2 regions of the Hydrogenophaga sp. FW305-3-2-15-A-LB1 genome follow, and region 1 is predicted to be linked to the other one. Evidence: riboswitches for the same ligand, from Rfam matches in the RefSeq annotation. Region 1 holds a riboswitch; the other holds the start of a gene.

What was found. Region 1 has a riboswitch for cobalamin ahead of AC3WPZ_RS12740 (TonB-dependent siderophore receptor). Riboswitches for the same ligand answer to the same signal wherever they lie in the genome.
Region 2: it holds a riboswitch for cobalamin, as region 1 does, so the genes downstream of both, AC3WPZ_RS03900 (TonB-dependent receptor domain-containing protein) here and AC3WPZ_RS12740 (TonB-dependent siderophore receptor) in region 1, are expected to answer to the same signal.

Annotation. Positions count from the first base shown of each region.
Region 1 is NZ_JBYTAE010000035.1:45,804-51,527, reverse strand. It holds gene AC3WPZ_RS12750 (Bug family tripartite tricarboxylate transporter substrate binding protein) at 1-513, shown strand, start outside; gene AC3WPZ_RS12745 (Na/Pi cotransporter family protein) at 534-2,228, shown strand; cobalamin riboswitch at 2,259-2,527, shown strand; gene AC3WPZ_RS12740 (TonB-dependent siderophore receptor) at 2,665-4,839, shown strand; gene fhuF (siderophore-iron reductase FhuF) at 4,846-5,592, shown strand; gene AC3WPZ_RS12730 (ABC transporter ATP-binding protein/permease) at 5,589-5,724, shown strand, end outside.
Region 2 is NZ_JBYTAE010000008.1:32,996-38,719, forward strand. It holds gene AC3WPZ_RS03870 (adenylate/guanylate cyclase domain-containing protein) at 1-799, opposite strand, end outside; gene AC3WPZ_RS03875 (SWIB/MDM2 domain-containing protein) at 1,007-1,450, opposite strand; gene AC3WPZ_RS03880 (sulfite exporter TauE/SafE family protein) at 1,695-2,510, opposite strand; RNA gene ssrS (6S RNA) at 2,513-2,692, opposite strand; gene AC3WPZ_RS03890 (cell division protein ZapA) at 2,766-3,149, opposite strand; gene AC3WPZ_RS03895 (DUF904 domain-containing protein) at 3,211-3,450, opposite strand; cobalamin riboswitch at 3,500-3,756, shown strand; gene AC3WPZ_RS03900 (TonB-dependent receptor domain-containing protein) at 3,835-5,691, shown strand; gene AC3WPZ_RS03905 (cobyrinic acid a,c-diamide synthase CobB) at 5,673-5,724, shown strand, end outside.

The DNA of each region.
Region 1 (5,724 bases):
TTCTACGCCTCGTCGGGCAACGGCTCGCCGGCCCACCTCGCAGGGGAGATCTTCAAGAGCGCCACCGGCACCGACGTGCAGCACATCCCCTACAAGGGCGGCGGCCCTGCCATGGTCGCGCTGATGTCGAACGAGGCGCAGTTCGGCTTCGAGACCATGCCCAGCGCCATCGGCCACGCGCGCGGCGGCAAGCTCAAGGGCCTGGCCGTGACCTCCGACCGGCGCTCCACCGCCGCCCCCGAGCTGCCGACGATGCAGGAGGCGGGCGTGAAGGACTTCTCGGTGACCTCATGGGCCGGCCTGCTCGCGCCCGCCGGCACACCGAAGCCGGTGCTCGAGCGCCTGACCCAGGCGGCGCAGAACGCGATCGGCGGCCCCACCGTCAACGCGGCCCTGGCCAGCGATGGCGCCGAACCCGGCACGGGCGGCGGCGCCGAATTCAAGCGCTTCATGGACGACGAGCTCCAGGCCTGGGGCAAGGTGGTGCGGGCATCGGGGGCGAAGGTCGACTGAGCTTGCGATCGGCTGCCGACATGAAACACCTGTTGAATCTTCTGGCAGCGATCGCCCTGCTCGTCTGCTCCACCCAGCTTGTGCGCACCGGCATCCTGCGCGTGTTCGGTGCCAACCTGAGGCAGGTCCTGGCGCGCAGCATCGGCAACCGCTTCACCGCGGCCCTCTCGGGCCTGGGCGTCACGGCCCTGGTGCAGTCGAGCACGGCGACCGCGCTCATCGTGTCGTCCTTCGTCGGGCAGGGGCTGCTGAGCCTGCCGGTGGCCCTCGCGGTGATGCTGGGTGCCGACATCGGCACCAGCCTGATGACGGTGGTGTTCTCTTTCGACCTGTCCTGGCTGTCGCCGCTGCTCATTCTCGGTGGGGTGGTGATGTTCATCTCCCGCCAGCAAACGGCCGTCGGCCGCGTGGGCCGGGTGCTGATCGGCCTGGGGCTGATGCTGCTGGCGCTGCGCCTGGTGTCGCAGTCCACCGAGGTGCTGACCCAGTCGCCCGTGGTGAAGGCGCTGCTGGTCTCCGTCAACAGCGATCTGCTGCTGGAGATCACGGTGGGCGCCGCGCTGGCCCTCATGGCCTATTCCAGCCTGGCCATCGTGCTGCTGACCGCCACCCTCGCGGCGTCCGGTGTCGTGCCCACGGACATGGCCCTGGGCATGGTGCTGGGCGCCAACCTGGGCAGCGGTCTGCTGGCCGTGGTGACCACGGCGCGTTCAGCCATCGAGGTGCGCCAGGTGCCGCTGGGCAACCTGATGTTCAAGGCACTGGGCGTGCTGCTGGCGGCGCCGCTGGCGCCGGAATGGCTGCACGGCATGCAGCCCTATGTGGCGGACCCGGCGACGCTGGTGGTGCTGTTCCACCTGAGCTTCAACATCGCCGTCGCCCTCCTGTTCATCGGCGTCACCCAGATCGTGGCGCGCTGGGTCGAGCGCCTGCTGCCCAAGCCCGACAAGAACCGGGTGGCCGGGCGGCCGCACCACCTGGACCCGTCGGCGCTGGCCACGCCCTCGCTGGCGATCTCCTGCGCGGCGCGCGAGGCCATGCACCAGGCCGACGTGGTCGAGACCATGATGGTCGGCATGCTGGCCGTGATCAAGAACAACGACCTGCGCCTGGCCGAGGAGTTGCGCAAGCTCGATGACTCGGTCGACGAGCTGTACTCGGCCATCAAGTACTACCTGACCAAGATCTCCCGCGAGGCGCTGGCCGAAGAAGAAAGCCGGCGCTGGGCCGACATCATCAGCTTCACCATCAACATGGAGCAGATCGGCGACACCGTCGAGCGCGTGCTGCTGGACATCGAGGACAAGAAAATCAAGATGGGGCGCAATTTCTCGGACGCCGGCATGGCCGAGATCTGCGAGCTGCACGCCCGGCTCATCGACAACCTGCGCCTGGGCATGAGCGTGTTCCTCAACGGCAACGTGCGCGACGCGCAAAAGCTGCTGGAAGAAAAGGCGCGCTTCCGGGACCTGGAGCGCGCCTACGCCACCAGCCACCTCGTGCGCCTGACCGACAACACCGTGCAAAGCATCGAGACCAGCTCGCTGCACATCGACCTGATCAGCGATCTCAAGCGCATCAATTCGCACATCTGCTCGATCGCCTACCCCATCCTGGATTGCGCGGGCGCGCTCGCGCCGAACCGCCTGCGAGCCAGCCAGGGTCTGGCGGAACACGGCCTCCGAACCGAGGCGATACCCCTGCGGGTTCTATAATCGCCGGCCGGTTCGACCCTTCCATCGGGTCGAACCGCACGGTTCGAAGGTGCCCCGCCGCCAGCCATGGCGATGGGGTTAAACGGGAAACAGGTGACGGCGTCTTTCACGGCGCAACAAGCCTGTGCTGCCCCCGCAACGGTCAGCGGATTCGGGAACGCTCACGCGATGCCACGGCATCGGCAGCCACTGCGCCTCCAGGCGTGGGAAGGCGAGAAGTTCCTGTCGCGAGCATGCCCACAACGCCTGCACGACGACGCTCCGCGAGCCCGGATACCGGCCTTCGCATCGCCTTCGGACGCTGCGGGAGTGCGTGGTCCGGGCCAAGCCGAGCTGCGTCCGCCAGCGCCGGCGCCGCCCCACCATCACGTCCCCTCCCCACGCGTTTTTCTGTCGTTGGGCCTGCGGGGACGCGGGCCGTTGGAGGAGAGTTCTCATGCGTCATTCATTGCCCGCGCGTCAGCGCCAGGGCCGGGCCTTTCGCGGCCACCGTTCATCCGTTTGCACCGTGGCCCTGATGGGCGCGCTGTCCTCGGCCGCCCTGGCGGCGCAGGACGCGGGGACGCTGGCACCGGTCGAGGTGCGCACCGAAGGCCTGCGCGCCAGCGAGGCGGTCACGGCCACCAAGAGCGCCACCCCCATCGAGCGCCTGCCGCGCTCGGTGAGCGCCGTCACCGACACCGAGATGAAGGCGCGCGACGCGCAGTCCGTCATGGAAGCGCTGGAGCACGCGCCGGGTCTGTACGGCGGTGGTTATTCGAGCGGCGCGCTCACGCGCGAGTACCCCATGGTGCGCGGCTTCCTGGTCTACCAGTACCTCGATGGCCTCAAGCTGCACGACAGCAACTGGGCCGAGGAGCCTTACGGGCTCGAACGCGTCGAGCTGCTGCGCGGCCCCGCGTCGGCGCTCTACGGCCAGGGCAGCCCCGGCGGCCTGATCGACCTGCGCACCAAGCGCCCCACGGCCGAGACCGTGCGCGAGGTGGGCCTGCGCGTGGGCAGCCACGGGCTGCGCCAGGGCCAGTTCGACCTGGGCGGCGCGCTGAACGCCGACGCCACCTGGCAGTACCGCCTCACGGGCCTGGTGCGCAAGGGCGATGGCGAGATCGACCACACCCAGTCCGACCGCCGCTACTTCGCGGGCGCTCTCACCTGGAAGCCCGACGCCGCCACGCGGCTCACGCTGATGGCCAACCGCCAGGAAGACCCGAGCCTCACCGTGCACCAGCCGCTGCCGCGCGTGGGCACCATCGTGCCGGGCGCCAACGGGCGCTTCATCTCGCGCGGCCTGTTCCTCGGTGAACCGGCGCGCCACGACTCGGACAAGGACGCCTGGCGCGTGGGCTATGCGTTCTCGCACCGCTTCAACGAGGTCTGGTCCATCGAGCAGAACGCCGCCTACAAGAAGGTGGACATCCATGTGGACGAGATGCAGGCCACGGGTGTGGCGGCGGGCGCCACCGGCTGGACGCGGCGGCTGTTCGCGGCCGACTACACCATCGTGACCAAGCAGGTCGATACGCGCGTGGTGGCGCGGTTCGATGCCGCCGGCACGAAGCACCGCGTGATGCTGGGCCTGGACGCGGCGCGCGTGCCCAACTACCAGGGCACCGGCACCCGCGCGGCCCCGGCCTTCGCGCTGGACCTCTACAACCCGGTGTACGGCCAGGCCCTGCCGGCCAACCCCATCACGTCCAAGCGCGAGCAGCGCCTGCGCCAGACCGCGCTCTACGTGCAGGACCAGATCGACTGGGGGCGGCTGTCGGTGCTGGTCGGGCTGCGCCGCGACAAGGCCACGCTGGACCAGAAGACCGCCGTGCTCAACACCGTCACCGGGCGCTTCAGCGATCCTTCGTACACCCCCAAGCGCGACCTGGCCACCACCGGCCAGCTGGGCGCCAGCTACGACCTGGGCGGTGGCTGGTCGCCGTTCGTGAACTACGCGGAGTCGTTCTCGCCCGTCACCGGCACCAGCGCGGCAGGCCGCCCGTTCGAGCCGCACACCGGCAAGCAGATCGAGGCCGGGGTCAAGTGGGTGCCGCCGGGCCGCGCCCTCGTGGCCACGGCCTCGGTCTACGAACTCAAGCAGCGCAACGTGCTCACCAACGACCTGGCCAACCCGGGCTTCGCCACGCAGACGGGCGGGGTGCGCTCGCGCGGGGGCGAGATCGAGCTCAAGGCCGGGCTCGCGCGCGGCCTGGACGCCATGCTCTCGTACTCGGCGACCGACGCGGTCGTCACCGCGACCAACACCGTCAACGGGGTGGGCAAGCACCCGGTGGGCGTGCCCGAACAACAGGCCTCGGCCTGGCTGTCGTACCGCGTCGGCGCGGGCGCGCTCCAGGGCCTGAGGTTCTCGGTCGGCCTGCGCCACGTGGGCGAGTCGGCGGGCGACGCGCTCAACACCTTCGAGGTGCCGTCCGCCACGCTGTTCGACCTGGGCGTGCAGTGGAGCCTGGTGAACCTCTCGCCCTCGCTCAAGGGTTGGGAGACCTCGCTGGTGGTGAAGAACCTGGCCGACCGCCGCTACGTGGCGAACTGCGACAACGCCACGAACTGCTACTACGGCACGGGCCGCCGCGTGGCCCTGACCGCCTCGAAGTCGTTCTGAGCGGCCATGATGGCCTCGCCCTGGGACGGTGCCGAGCTCGACGCCGCGTTCGGCGGCCCCATGGCGCCGTTCCGGGGCCGGCTCGGCATCGGGCCACCGCCGGACGGACAGCACACCGTCGGCGTGCAGGCGCTGATGACGCCGGCGCACCTGGCCCAGGTGCGCCGGTTTTTCGATGCCGCGCACGGCGCGACCGACGCGCGCGTGGTGGCGTCGATCTGGTCGAAATGGCACTTCGCCATCGTGATGCCGGCCTGGTTCATCGGCCGCGTGCTGATGGGCCGGCGCCTGCCCACCGCGCTCGATGGCGTGAGCTTCGACCTGGACGCGCAAGGCCGCACGCTCTGCCTGCGCCTGCCCGCGCCGGGCGAACCCGACGGCGAGGCCGGCGACCCCGACACGTCCTGGCACGAATTCCTGCACCAGCACCTCGTGCCCTTTGTCGAACAGATGGCCGAGCGCACCGGCGTCACGCGCCGCGTGCTGTGGAGCAACGCGGGTAACCTGTTCGAGGCCTTCATCCGCCGACTGGATGAGACCCACCCCGGCTTGCGCGGCCTGGCGCCCGCGCGCGAGTGGCTGGAGATGCCCACCCCCCTGCACCGCCCGGTGATCTACCTGCCGCGCGCCGAGGGCGTGCACCGCATGCGGCGCATCTGCTGCATGCGTTACCTGGTGCCGGACCGCGTGTTCTGCACCACCTGTCCGAGTCCCCTGCTCAACGCGTCCAACAGCGCGTGCCGACCCCCATGACCACCCCATCGAAACGCAGCCTGTGGCGCTCCCTGAAGGACGGCATCCGCCTGGCGCGGCCGTACTTCGGTTCATCGGAGCGGGCCATGGCCCGCGCCCTGTTCATCGGCGTGATCGCGCTCCAGCTGGCCA
Region 2 (5,724 bases), on a different contig from region 1:
TGCCGCCGAGCACGAAGGCCGCGTCCAGGCGCTGGCCGATCTCGTCCGTGCTGCTCTGGCGGCCACGGAAGGCGGTGGTGGACATGCGGGAGATCACGCGCAGGTTCTGGCTGCGCGCGAGTTGCGCGATCACGCCGTCGGCGATCAGCTCGCCGATCACGAACTGCTCGGCCGCGTGGCTGCGCGTCTCGAAGGGCACGACGGCGATGGAGGGGCGGAAGTCGGTGGCGGCGCCTTCGGGCACGCGCGGGCGCACGGCCGCCGACGTGCTGGAGACCGGGTACAGCTGCCAGGTGCGCACCGGCTCGGGCCAGTGCTTGAGGTAACTCTCCCCGCGGTCTTCGACCTCGGCGTCCACGCCGACCACGATGCCGTCGAACACGCTGGTGGTCACCAGGGTTTCACCGGGCGAGGCGAGGTCGGCCACGCGCGCGGCCAGGTTCACGCCGTGGCCGTACACGTCGTTCTCGTCCACATACAGATTGGTGGCGTTGAGGCCGGCGCGCAGGTGCAGTTGTTGGGCGGGCGGCAGCGTCTGGTTCAGCGGCGCGAAGTATTGGTGCAGGGCGAGGGCTGCCCGCACGCCGTCGGTGGGTTGGTCGAACTCGACCAGCATGCCGTCGCCCAGGCTCTTGACCAGGCGACCCCGGCACGCGGGCAGCACCTGAGAGGTGGCGTGGTGCATGAACCCGCGCCATTGGTTCACCACCGCGGCTTCGTTGGCCGCCATGAGCCGCACCGACTCCACCAGGTCGATCACCAGCACGACCTTGTGCCGTTGCTGTGGCAACGGAGGCATGGTCGTCGATGGTGGGTCCTGGCCTTCTTGAAATTTCGAAGCGGTCACGGGCTGGCGGGCGGTCATGCCTGAGGGATTGTCAAAATTTTGTTGCAGTTTCTCACATGTCGCGCGCGATGCTGAGACGCGAAGGCGCAAAAACAGCAAAGCCGGCTTGCGCCGGCTTTGCTGATCTTCATTGCACCCGTGAAGGTGAAGAAGGAAGGCTTACTTCAGGTGGTCGTTGACCAGCTTGGTCATTTCGAACATGGACGCCTGGGCCTTCTTGAAGATTTCCTTCAGCTTGGCGTCGGCGTTGATCATGCGGCGGTTGACCGAGTCCTGCAGCTTGTTCTTCTTGATGTAGTCCCAGATCTTCTTGGTGACTTCGGTGCGCGGCAGGGGCGAGCTGCCCACGATGGCGGCCAGAGCGGCGCTGGGGGTCAGCGCTTTCATGAACGCGGCGTTGGGGGTGCGCTTCTTGGCCGGAGCGGCCTTCTTCGCAGGAGCTGCCTTCTTGGCCGGAGCGGCCTTCTTCGCAGGGGCTGCCTTCTTGGCCGGAGCGGCCTTCTTCGCAGGGGCTGCCTTCTTGGCCGGAGCGGCCTTCTTCGCAGGAGCGGCCTTCTTGGCCGGTGCCGCCTTTTTAGCGGGCGCTTTTTTCGCAGTTGCCATGATTGAATTTCCTTCTAGAAGTTGACGATTCGCCAGCGGAAAACGCGCTTTCTCACTGGTGTCTCGGATGCTAATGGAGATGCACCCGCAATCCAAGGTGGAGAACGCGCTTTTTTCAAGCTTTGCGCAGGGGAGACGCGGGTTTTTGGCGGGGAAAACAACACTTCCTCGCGAGGAGGCCGCTCAGTGCCTTGGCGGGAGGGCGTTTTTGCACGGCTCCACGGCGGCTGGCTTCGTGTCTCGATCAGGCGGTGATGCCCTTGTAGAGCATGTAGGTGGCGAGCATGTACAGCAGGCCGGCGAACACGCGCTTGAGCGATTTCACCGGCAGCGCATGCGCCGCCTTCACGCCCACCGGCGCCATCAACACGCTGAAGAGCGCGATCACCACCAGCGCGGGCAGGTAGATGTAGCCGAACGAGCCGGCCGGCAGATCCTTCAGGCCCTGGCCCGCGATCACGTAGCCGACGGCGTTGGCCAGCGCGATGGGAAAACCGAGCGCCGCGCTGGTGGCCACGGCGTTGTGGATGCTCACGTTGCACCAGGTCATGAAGGGCACGCTGACAAAACCGCCGCCCGCGCCGACCAGCCCGGAGAGCATGCCGATGACGCCGCCGGCACCCACCAGGCCCGGGGTGCCGGGCAGGGTGCGCGTGGGCTTGGGTTTCTTGTCGAGCAGCATCTGCGTGGCTGAGAAGCCGACGAAGGCCGCGAAGAACAGCGCGAGCCACGAGCCCTTGAGCAAGGCGAAGATGCCCAGGCTGGCAATGGCGGAGCCCAGCACGATGCCGGGGGCGAGGCCCTTGACGATGTCCCAGCGCACGGCGCCGCGTTTGTGGTGCGCGCGCACGCTGGAGATGGACGTGAAGATGATGGTGGCCATGGAGGTGGCGATGGCCATCTTGACCGCGAGATCCGCTTCCACACCGCGCCCCGCGAGGATGAAGGTGATGAAGGGCACCATCAGCATGCCTCCACCGATGCCCAACAAGCCGGCCAGGAAACCGGTGCCTAGGCCGAGCGCGGCCAACTCGAGAATCAGGAGGGGGTCTAAAGGCATGAAAGGTGTCTGCAAGTGCCGCCGGACCGGCATCCTGAACCGGGGTTCAGGTGGGCGAGGGCAGCGGGGCTTCGGGTTCGTCTGACGCGAGACGCTCGCACCAGCCACGCAATGTACCAAGCCCGGGCTCTATGAGCATTGGTTCAAGGAAATATAAAGCCCGACGCGCACTGCAGACGGTTCAAATTGTAGGCGCTGCATGCGGCCCACGAGGACCATCGGTCGATAAATTCTCGCGCAGTGACCAGCGGCGCGTCAGAGCAGGCGCCCGTCCTTGTCGAGCGTCTGGTCCAGGCGGCGCATCAGCTCTTCCACGCGGGCCTGCGTCTGGGGGTCGAGCGGCTCGCTGTCGAAGCCACCACCGGCTTCGGCGAACGCGCTCTGCTCGGGCTGGCCGAACGACGAGGCCTGGAAGCTCTCGGCTTCCTTCTGCGAGAGTTCGAACGCGAGGTTGAGCGAGGCCAGCACCGCGATGCGGTCGCGCGCCTTCACCTTGCCCGCATCGCGGATGCGGCACATGGCGGTGTCCACGCGCTCCACCGCGTCGAGCAGCGAGGCCTCGCCACCCGGTGGGCACGAGAGCAGGTAGCTCTGGCCCATGATCTGCACTTCAATCTGTTTGCTGCCGGGTTTGCTCATTGGAATACCTCCGTGCTTCGCACTGCGGTGCGAGCTGGCTTGGGGCGGCCCGACGCGGCGCTCATGACCGTTCCTTGCGGGTGTCGGGGGTGACATCGGTCATGCCGGGGGGCAGGCGATCGAGCAAGGCATCAATGCGGGCGCGGGCGGCCATCAGCCGGGACTTGAGCGAGTCGCGCTCGGCCTGCAGCGCATGCACCTGTTCCACCAGCAGGCTGTTGGTGCGCTGCAGTTCTTCGTGTCGCAGCAACAGGCGCTCGACACGTTCGGTGATCTGATCAAAGTGCTTGGGATCGGCCATGGTGGGACTCGAAGTTTTCACATTGTAGGGTTGCCCCGGGTGTGCGCGCCGTAGAATGCCGGTTGTTGGTGCTCGCGGTGTGGTTCACATGCCGCAGTTCAACGGGAAGCAGGAGGGTCACACCCCAGGGATGGGACCTAACCTGCGCTGCCCCCGCAACGGTAAGCAGACGAGTGGCCATGAGCGCATGCGCGAACGGTCTCTCAGCCTCCATCCGACAGCCACTGGACGACACGCCGTGTCATCTGGGAAGGCGATGGAGGTCGGTCTGTCAGCCCGGATACCGGCCAACAAGGTGGTGGTGCGTCTGGCGACAGACGCTCCACCGTGATGCCCATGCGCCGTCGGGGAAGATGGCGAGGGTCTCCTGTCTGTTTCTTCATCATGAAAAATCGCACCCTGCGCGCGCCCCTGGCCGCGCTACCGCTGGCGTTGCTGGCGGGCTTTGGCACGTCGGTCGCCCACGCTCAGTCCTCCTCTTCTTCCTCCGCTGACACCACCCTGAGGGAAACGGTGGTCACGGCCACCCGGGTCGAAACCCGCACCGATGCCGTGCTCAGCGACGTCGTCGTGATCGACGCCGACGTGATCCAGCAGTCCGCGGGCCGCTCGCTGTCCGAAGTGCTGTCGCGCAACGCGGGCCTGCAGATGTCGTCCAACGGCGGCCTGGGCAAGCAGTCGGGCCTGTTCATCCGCGGCACCGAAACCCGCCACGTGCTGCTGCTGATCGACGGCGTGCGCTACGGCTCCAGCACCTCCGGTGCGGCCGTGCTGGACAACATTCCGCTGAGCGCGATCGATCGCATCGAAGTGCTCAAGGGCCCGGCCTCGGGCCTCTATGGCAGCGATGCGGTGGGCGGCGTGGTGCAGGTTTTCACCAAGCGCGGCGTGAAGGGTTTCCATCCGCAGGCCAGCGTCACGCTCGGCAGCTTCGGGCACCGTGAAATCACCGCCGGCATCAGCGGTGGCAACGACACGATCACCTACAACCTCAGCCTGGGTTCCTTGCGCGAGGACGGCTTCTCGTCGACCAACCGAAACGTGGCCTTCGGCAACCACAACCCCGACAAGGACGGCTTCGACCAGGACAGCCTGTCGGCCTCGCTGCGCTGGGCCATCGCGCCGGGCTGGACGACCGATGTCAACTTCACCCAGGCCGACGGCGTCAGCCAGTTCGACCAGGGGCCGGGCACCTTCAACGTGCGCTCGGAAACCACCACCCGCGTGACGGGCTGGGGCCTGGAGCGCAAGTGGTCGGCCGATTCGCGCACCCAGCTGCGCCTCTCGCGCAGCGAGGACCGGTCCGACAGTTTCGAGACCTCGCCCACGCCCTCGGTGTTCAACACCGCGCAGACTCAGGCCACGCTGCAGCACGACTGGAACACCGCGCTGGGCAACCTGCTGGTGGGCCTGGAGTCGATCAAGGAAGAGGTGTCGGGCACGCAGGCCTACGCGGTGAACTCGCGCACCACGGACGCGGCCTTCGTGGGCCTGACCGGCCAGGCCGGCCAGCACCTCTGGCAGGCCAACCTGCGGCGCGACGACAACTCGCAGTTCGGCGGCGCCACCACCGGTTTCGCCAGCTACGGCTTCCAGCTCACGCCGAACTGGCGCCCGCACGTGGCCTACGGCACCTCGTTCAAGATGCCGTCGTTCAACACGCTGTACTACGTCTCAGCGTTCTTCAACGGCAATCCCACCACGCAACCCGAGCGGGGCAAGAACCGCGAAGCAGGGCTGACCTACACCCAGGGATTGCACGAAGTGAAGCTCATCCGCTTCGACAACCGGGTGCGCGGCTTCATCACGCTGCAGCCGGCGGTGGCCAACGTGCCTCGCGCGCGCCTCGAAGGCTGGTCGCTGGCCTACACCGGCTCGGCCGGTGCCTGGAGCTGGTTCACCAACCTGGAGTTGCTGGACGCGCGCAACGAGATCAACCAACGCAAGCTGCAACGCCGCGCCGACGAGGTGCTGACCGCCAGCCTGGACCACCGCATCGGTGCCTGGAACTGGGGTGCGTCGATGCAGCTCGTGGCGGAGCGTTTCGACGACGCCGCCAACACGCGCCGCCTGCCGGGCTTCGGCACGCTGGACCTGCACGCCCGCTACGCCGTGAACAAGGACTGGTCCGTCGCCCTGCGCCTGAACAACGTGGGTGACAAGTTCTATGAGACCGCGTACGGCTACAACCAGCCGGGCCGCGCGGCCTTCGTCACCCTCAACTGGGCGCCGCAGCGGTGACGCGGCATTGCCCGGCCATCCTGGTGGCTGCCC